2 regions of the Streptomyces sp. NPDC002868 genome follow, and region 1 is predicted to be linked to the other one. Evidence: riboswitches for the same ligand, from Rfam matches in the RefSeq annotation. Region 1 holds a riboswitch; the other holds the start of a gene.
The links. Region 1 has a riboswitch for cyclic di-AMP ahead of ACZ3H8_RS18435 (C40 family peptidase). Riboswitches for the same ligand answer to the same signal wherever they lie in the genome.
Positions count from the first base shown of each region.

Region 2: linked by a shared signal. The riboswitch ahead of ACZ3H8_RS00495 (M23 family metallopeptidase) and the one ahead of ACZ3H8_RS18435 (C40 family peptidase) in region 1 are both predicted to bind cyclic di-AMP.

Region 1 covers NZ_JBVHDR010000005.1:382,688-386,872, forward strand. Annotated here, with positions in the region: gene ACZ3H8_RS18425 (ATP-dependent Clp protease proteolytic subunit) at 1-403, shown strand, start outside; gene ACZ3H8_RS18430 (hypothetical protein) at 411-719, shown strand; cyclic di-AMP (ydaO/yuaA leader) riboswitch at 1,069-1,223, shown strand; gene ACZ3H8_RS18435 (C40 family peptidase) at 1,227-1,703, shown strand; gene ACZ3H8_RS18440 (LysE family translocator) at 1,750-2,379, opposite strand; gene ACZ3H8_RS18445 (LysR family transcriptional regulator) at 2,462-3,373, shown strand; gene ACZ3H8_RS18450 (ATP-binding protein) at 3,388-3,819, opposite strand; gene ACZ3H8_RS18455 (helix-turn-helix domain-containing protein) at 4,048-4,185, shown strand, end outside.
Region 2 covers NZ_JBVHDR010000001.1:117,424-121,608, reverse strand. Annotated here, with positions in the region: gene ACZ3H8_RS00510 (bifunctional acetate--CoA ligase family protein/GNAT family N-acetyltransferase) at 1-72, opposite strand, end outside; gene ACZ3H8_RS00505 (HPr family phosphocarrier protein) at 233-514, shown strand; gene ACZ3H8_RS00500 (GntR family transcriptional regulator) at 663-1,340, opposite strand; gene ACZ3H8_RS00495 (M23 family metallopeptidase) at 1,519-2,289, opposite strand; cyclic di-AMP (ydaO/yuaA leader) riboswitch at 2,303-2,466, opposite strand; gene ACZ3H8_RS00490 (M16 family metallopeptidase) at 2,696-4,063, opposite strand; gene ACZ3H8_RS00485 (M16 family metallopeptidase) at 4,081-4,185, opposite strand, start outside.

The DNA of each region.
Region 1 (4,185 bases):
CGCCATGTCCGCCATCTACGACACGATGCAGGTGGTCACCTGCGACGTGGAGACGACCTGTCTGGGGCAGGCAGCATCGACCGCCGCCCTGCTGCTCGCCGCCGGCGCCCCCGGCAAGCGGATGGCGCTGCCCGGCGCCCGGATCGTCGTCCAGCAGCCCGCGTTCGAGGAGCCGTTGCAGGGCCAGCCGTCCGATCTGGAGATCCAGGCACAGGAGTTGCTGCGGCTGCGCGCCCAACTCGCCGGGATGCTCGTACGCCACACCGGCCAGAGTCCGGAGCGGATCGCCGCCGACCTGGAGCGCGACAAGATCTTCGCGGCGCAGGACGCCAAGGCCTACGGACTGGTCGACCACGTGATCAAGAACCGCAAGACGTCACTCTCCGCCCCCGGTTCCAGGTGAGCGCCCGATGCCGCTACCCGAACTGCCGCCGCTGCCGGCGCTGACCCGCGCCGAGTGCGAGTTCATCGACAGCTATCTCGAAGTCCTCGATCTGCTGGGACGGATCAATCCGGCCCGCTCAACGCACACCTATGGAGCGCTGCGTGCGGCACAGGCGTTGGTCGGCCGGGCCACCGCGCTCAAGGACGCCCTGACGCTGATGCATATGCGCGGCGAGAGCGAGGTCCATGCGTCGACCCTCGCCGAGGCGCTCAGGGTCCTCGACGGCGAACGCAGGGCGCGCCGGGTGACAATGCCGCCCGCGTCCATGAGTTGACGAATCATCCGCTTCCGTCAACGGCCATTGGGGTACCTGCAGTCGTCCCCCATTCGGTGTAGTTGCGGTCTCCTGAATTACTACGGAGAACTTGCGCACCACGACTACCGATCTGGCGGAATGGGCTGTTCCGCTGCTGGTGCGGGAGTCCTCAGCTGTCCGTGGCCGGGCCCCAAATCAACTCTGTCCACCCGAACAGGTCAGTGGTGTCGAAGCTCACATACCGCCGTTTCGACTCGGAAATCCGGCGTGGTGTGGGTCAAGATCCCTGGGACGACAAGCCCCCGCCATCCCTGGCGGGGCGGTCCGGGCGGACGCCGAGTCCTGCCGCCGCTCCGGATGTCTGGTCGACAGAAGTGCACCGGCAGGAGTGGAGGACCCAAGCAGTACGGGACATCCGGACAGTCCGGTCGTCCCTCGGGGTGAAGCCGCATTTCGCGGCCGGGCATCTTCGTCCGTCCGAACCCGACAGGTCATCCTTCACAGGCGGCTGACGAAGGGTTGCGCATGACTGCGCAGATTCACGTCCCGTTTTTGCTGACCCGGGCAGGCGCCGTATCGGCCCTGACCCTCGCCGCCGTCGGCGGCTCAGTGCTGGTGCCGGGCGCCGCTTCCGAGGCACTCGCGGCTACGGCCCACGCCAACAAGGCACTTCAGGTTGCCTCTTCGAAGAAGGGAGCGCCGTACAAGTACGGCGCGTCGGGTCCATCCCGGTTCGACTGCTCGGGGCTGACGCTCTATTCGTACAAGAAGGCGGGCAAGAAGCTCCCACGCACCGCCCAGCAGCAGTTCAACAAGACCCGCCATGTCTCGGCGTCCTCGCGCCAGCGAGGGGATCTGGTCTTCTTCCACTCCGGCAACAGCGTCTACCACGTGGGTATCTACGCCGGCAGCGGCAAGATCTGGCACTCGCCCAAGACGGGCTCCTGGGTGAAACTCGAGAAGATCTGGACCAAGCGCGTCTGGTACGGCCGGGTGCGCTGACGGCCCCGGTGGCGCACCGGGCACGCTCCCGGTGCGCCACACCGCGTCAGTGCGCCAGCGGCTCGGCCAGCAGGGTCACGCCCAGCGCGGTGAGTGCCCCGCCGGTGACTCCTTCCACGGCGCGGGTGGTGCGCGGCCGCCGCAGCCACGTCCCGAGCCGGTCCACCAGCAGCGCCACCGCCGGGAACCAGAACAGCGCCAGGACGACGACGATCGCGGCAAGCAGCAAGGTGCGCGGCAGCACCGGCGCGCCGTCCGGCACGAACTGCGGTAGCAGGCTGAGGAAGAGGACCGGCGCCTTCGGATTGAGGACGTTGGTGAGGAAGCCCTGCCGCAGACTGCGTCCGACGCCGTCGGCCGCCTCGCCCTCCAGGTCCGGCCCGGCGGGCGCCGGACGCAGCGCGCCGCGCACCGCCCGTACCCCCAGGTAGAGCACATAGGCGCCGCCCACGATCTGCAGCGTGCGGAACAGCACCGGCACCGCGACCAGGACCGCCGCGAGCCCCGCCACCGCGAGCGCGGTGTGCACGAGCAGTCCCCCGGCGACGCCGACGGCGCAGGCCACGCCCGCACGCCGGGAGACGAGGGCGTTGCGTACGACGACGGTGAAGTCCGCGCCCGGCATGGCGACCATGCCCGCGGCGACCCCGGTGAAGGCGACGAGTTGTGCGTCCATGGCAGCCATCCTGGACCGGAGTGGGCCTTAGCGTGTACTTGGAATCTTCTAGGCCTGCCCAAAGCAATGCTTAAGGGGTGCCATGTACGACCCGACACGGCTGGCGGCGCTGGTGGCGGTCGCCGAGGCCGGTTCGATCACCCGGGCCGCAGCCCGTCTGGGCTATACCGCGCCCGCGCTCTCGCAGCAACTTGCCAAGCTGGAGCGCGAGGCGGGGGCGGCGCTGCTGGTGCGCCACCACCGCGGGGCGCGGCTGACGGCCGCGGGCGAGCTGCTGGCGACGCGGGCCCGCCGGGTGCTGGACGAGATGGAGCAGGCGCGGCACGAGCTGGCGCGGCTGGCAGGTCTGTCCGGCGGGCGGCTGCGGGTGGGCACCTTCACGACGGTCGGCATCCATCTGCTGCCGCCGGTGCTGAGCGCGTTTCGCCGTGCGCATCCGGATGTGGAGCTCGCCGTCGCGGAGTACGAACCGCCGGCCGGGGTCCTGGCCGTGGCGGCAGGCGATGTGGATCTGGCGCTGACCCATGCGTACGAACCGGGCGAACCGGCGCCGCTGCCCGCGGGTGTGGTGCTGGATCCACTGCTGGTGGAGGAATTGGTCCTGGTCACGGCGCCCGGCCATGCGCTCGCGGGCGGCTCGGGCCGGCTGCCGGTGGCCCAGCTGGCGGGCCAGCCGCTGATCAGCAGCGCTCCTTCGCATCCGTCGCGCAAGGGGGTGGAGGGGGCCTTGGCGCAGGCGGGGGCGAGCCCCGCCGTGGTCTGCGAGTCGCCGGGCTATGCGCTGGTGTGCGCGCTCGTCAGCGCGGGGCTCGGGGTGGCGGTGGTGCCGGAGATGGTCGCCGCGATGGCCGCGACGCCGCTCGGCGTACGGCAGTTGGAATCGGCGGCGTTCCGGCGGACGATCTCGGTGGCACACCGCGGCGAGGAGTCGGGTCCGGCTGCCGAGTCACTGCGGGCTCTGCTGCGCGGCGCGTTCGGCCGCGCGGGAAACTGACCGCCGGGCCGTGATCAGCTCTGCACCGGTACGGTCCACGGCAGGACGATCCAGACGGTCTTGCCGCCCTCCGGGGTCGGGGTGACCAGGAGCTGTCCGCCGCACTCCGCGGTGAGGCTGCGGATGATGACCATGCCGCGGCCGTTGTCCTGGCGGACGGCGGCGGGCAGCCGCTGCGGCCAGCGGGGGTGACTGTCGGTGACACCGATGCGCAGCTCCTCGTCCCGCTCGAGACGCAGGTCCACGGTAAAAGTGGGCGACTGGCCGAAGGTGTGCTGAACGGCGTTGGTGGCGAGTTCGGAGACGATCAGACGGACGGTGTCGACGGCTTCGGTCTCGACCGGCAGGCCCCATTCGGAGACGACGTCGGTGGCATATCTCCGGGCGGCGGAGACCGAGGCGGGGGCGCTCGGCAGAGTGACGGAGGCTTCCTGATGGTCTGCCATGGCGACGCTGTCCCTTTCCCACCGGGGCCGGGCTCCGACTCGTAGCGGATGAATGCGAGGACGGCCACGGATTGCGCTTCGCGCCAGAGTGCCACCTATCGTGCCGTCAGGGGCGGCGATCCACCAAGATGTGCATATATCTGTCGCCCAAAGCGGTGAACTCTGCTACGCGAGACCGTATTTGGGCGACTCACCCACGATTTGGGCACTGTCGGGAAGGAGCGGGAGATGCGGCACGGCCCCGCGGTGCGCCGTCGCAAACTCGGCGAGGAGCTGCGGAGGCTGCGCCTGGACGCGGGCCTCACCAGCCGGGAGGCCGGGCGGCTGGCGGGCTGGCACCAGTCGAAGGTGAGCCGGATCGAGACC
Region 2 (4,185 bases), on a different contig from region 1:
GGTGCCGCCGTCGCGCAGCACCACGTCTGCTTCCCAGTGATCGGGGTAGGCGTGGTCCGGCTCGGTCTGCATGCCGAAAGCGTAAGGCTCACCCACCAGTAGCGGCGGCCGTTGGCCGCGGGCAGTCTGGGGAGATCCGATTGCGGCCACCCCCGGCCGAAGGCCGGTGCGAGCACTCCGCAACGCATGAGAGACTGGTCTAGACAACCGCTAAGACTTGAAGGGCAACACCATGGCTGAGCGCCGCGTCAATGTCGGCTGGGCCGAGGGCCTTCACGCCCGCCCCGCTTCCATCTTCGTCCGTGCCGCCACGGCCGCCGGCGTCCCGGTGACGATCGCCAAGGCTGACGGCAACCCGGTCAATGCCGCCTCCATGCTCGCGGTGCTCGGCCTGGGCGCTCAGGGCGGCGAGGAGATCGTGCTCGCTTCCGAGGCGGACGGTGCCGACGCCGCCCTGGACCGCCTGGCCAAGCTGGTTGCCGAGGGGCTCGAAGAGCTTCCCGAGACCGTCTGAACCTGCCAGTCGAATTGCTCGACGGCGGAGCCGCGGCATCCCGAATTCGGGAGACCGCGGCTCCGCTTTTTTGCGGTCCGGGAACCATGAATTCGGGCAGCATAAAATCCGCCCCACGAATATCTTCTCTTTGTATACGGTGCGGCTGTTAATTGCGGGCGCTCGCGGTGTTTACGGCATGTTGCGAAGTCCTCACCCGCTCGGGACGGCGCAGCCGGTGCGCGGCCGTGGCCCGCTCGGCGTGCAGCGCGGTCAGCGCCCGCGCCCGTTCCACATCGCCGCGCGCCACGGCGTCCACGATCGCGCCGTGCTCGGCCCAGGACTCGATGGGCTTGGCGGGCTGGTCGACGGCGTACATCCAAGTGATCTTGTGCCGCAGCTGGGTGAGCAGGGCGGTCAGGCCGGGGCTGCCGGAGGCCTGGGCGAGCGTCTCGTGGAACCAGCCGCCCAGCGAGCGCAGATCCTCGCCCTGGCCACGGCGGGCCCGCTCCTGCCCCAGTCTGACCAGACCACGCAGGACTTTGAGGTGCGCTTCCGTACGGCGCTTGGCGGCCCGGGCAGCGCCCAGCGGCTCCAGCAGCATCCGGACCTCCAGCAGGTCGGCCGCCTCCTGCTCGGTGGGCTCGGCGACGCAGGCGCCGGCGTGGCGGCGGGTGGTGACGAAACCCTCGGACTCCAGCGTGCGCAGGGCCTCCCGCACGGGGACCCGGGAGACGCCGTAGCGGCGCGCCAGCTGCTCCTCGGTGAGCCGGCTGCCGCGCTCGAATACACCGGAGACGATGTCGTCGCGGATCGCTGTGCATACCGAGTGCGCGGGAATGCGCATGACCGAACCTCCGCTTTAATCCGCGCGAAACGCAGCCGATTGACGCCTGTTCGGTGACTCTATTGCAGTGGGCCGGATTTTCCGATGGCACCTGGAAATTCATGGATATCTTTTGGCCAGAGGACCGAACGCCGAAGGCCCCGGCGGCGGCCAGGGCCTTCGTCCACTCGGGTGTCGCTCAGACGCCGACGCCGTGCGCGCGCAGGTACGCGACCGGGTTGATGTCGGAGCCGTACTCCGGGCTGGTGCGGGCCTCGAAGTGGAGGTGCGGCCCGGAGGTGTTGCCGGTCGCACCGGAGAGGCCGATCCGCTGGCCAGGGGTGACGCTCTGGCCCACAGAGACGCTGATCGACGAGAGATGGCCGTACTGCGTGTACGAGCCGTCGTTCATCTTGATCACGACGTTGTTGCCGTACGCGCCGCCCCAGCCGGCCTCGACGACGGTGCCGGAGCCGACCGCGTGCACGGTGGTGCCGGACGCCGCGTGGAAGTCGATGCCTGTGTGGCTGCCGGAGGACCAGATGGCGCCGCCGGTCTTGTAGCCGGTGGAGACGTACGAGCCGGAGATCGGCGAGACGAAGGAGTTGAGGCGCTTGCGCTCGGCCTCACGGGCGGCGCGCTCCTTGGCCTCGCGGGCAGCCTTGGCGCGGGCCTCGGCCTTGCGCTTGGCCTCAGCCTCGGCCTTCGCCTTGGCGGCGGCCTCGGCGGCCTCCTGCTTCTGGGCGGCGGCCTGGTCGGCGATCTGGTCGGCGAGCGAGTCGGCGGCCACGATCTGGGTCAGGCCGGTGTCCTCGACCGCGGTGGCACCGGGCTCGGCGGCGAGCGCCGGGGAAGCGAGGGTTCCGATGACGCCGGTGGTGGCAAGGGCCGCGACGCCCGCCATGCTCGCGCTCTTGCGCGTCAGACGGCTCGGGGCACGATGCTTCCCGGTGGCACGGGTGAACGCCATGTAGTGGCTGATCCTTTCCTTCCTTCTCGCCTACCGGGTTAGCTGACGGGTTCGGAGCAGGAAGGTCTCCTACGGGCCCCTCCGCACGGGTGCGAAGGCGTCCGATTCACCCCAGGGACTGAGTGGGTCCCCGGCTCCCCAGGCTCGCGCCTGACGGGGACTCGGCGATGACTGTCCGATGCCGCGGGTGCGGCGGGCAACTGGCGGACAGCCGGACCGACGCTAGGCGGGGCATCTTTCATTCACCAAACAGACAGGCATTTTTGTAGTGCATGCCACAGGGCAGACAGGCAGCCTCTCCAACAAACCGGGCATAAGACAGAACCCCGGCGTCGCTTTGGAGGCCGGGGTTCCGCTTGTCTGTTTTAGGTTGTTTGCCAGATATGACGGATCGTCTTGCGGTCAATCAGCCCGTGACAACGGTCACTTCACCGATGCCCAGTGCCCTGACCGGCTCCTCGATCTGCGAGGCGTCGCCGACGAGCACCGTGACAAGCCGGTCCACCGGGAAGGCGTTGACGGCCGCGGCCGTCGCCTCCACGGTGCCGGTCTCGGCCAGCCGTACGTACAACTGCGCCTGGTAGTCGTCCGGGAGGGACTGCTCGACCTGATCGGCGAGCGTGCCCGCGACGGACGCCGCCGTCTCGAACTTCAGCGGGGCGACGCCCACCAGGTTCTGGACGGCGACATCCCGCTCGGCATCGGTGAGCCCCTCGGCCGCGAGCGTGCGCAGCACCTTCCAGAGGTCCTCCAGCGCCGGTCCGGTGTTGGGGGTGTCCACCGAGCCGCTGATGGCGAGCATCGCGGCGCCCGAACCGTCGGGGGCGGACCGCAGTACCTGGCCGAAGGCCCGTACGCCGTAGGTGTAGCCCTTCTCCTCGCGCAGCACGCGGTCCAGGCGGGAGGTGAGGGTGCCGCCCAGGCAGTACGCGCCGAGCACCTGCGCGGGCCAGACGCGGTCGTGCCGGTCCGCCCCGATGCGGCCGATCAGCAGCTGCGTCTGCACGGCGCCCGGCCGGTCCACGATGACCACGCGGCCCGTGTCGTCGGCCGTGATCGGCGGTACGGGACGGGGCGTGGCACTGTCGCCCTTCCAGGTGCCGAGGGTGTCCGCCAACACGGCGTCCAGGTCGACCCCGGTGAGGTCGCCGACGATCACCGCGGTGGCCGTGGCGGGCCGCACATGCACCTCGTAGAAGCCCCGCACGGCCGCGGAGTCGATCCTGGCCACGGTCTCCTCCGTGCCCTGGCGGGGGCGCGACATGCGCAGGGAGGCCGGGAAGAGCTGCTTGGAGAGCTCCTTGGCCGCACGGCGGGCCGGATTGGCCGTCTCGTGCGGGATCTCGTCGAGACGGTTGCGTACGAGCCGCTCCACCTCACTGTCGGCGAAGGCGGGTGCGCGCAGCGCCTCGGCGAGCAGGCCGAGCGCCTTGGGCAGCCGGGAGACCGGGACCTCCAGGGAGACGCGGACGCCGGGGTGGTCGGCGTGCGAGTCGAGCGTCGCTCCGCAGCGCTCCAGCTCGGCCGCGAACTCCTCCGCGGAGTGCTTGTCGGTGCCCTCCGACAGGGCGCGCGCCATGATCGTGGCGACGCCGTCGAGGCCCTCCGGCTCAGCGTCCAGCGGCGCGTCGAGGCAGATCTCGACGGCCACCACCTGCTGGCCGGGACGGTGGCAGCGCAGCACCGTGAGCCCGTTGTCCAGCGTGCCGCGCTCGGGGGCGGGGAACGCCCAGGGCCGGGCCTCTCCGGCGGCCGGCTGCGGGTGGAACTGCATGGTCACGGCAGCGTCGCTCACTGGTCGGTCCCCTCGTGCTCGTCGGTCTCGTCGCTGTCGTCGCCCTCGCCGTCGTCGGCCGAGATGGGCTCGTAGACCAGCACTGCCCTGTTGTCCGGGCG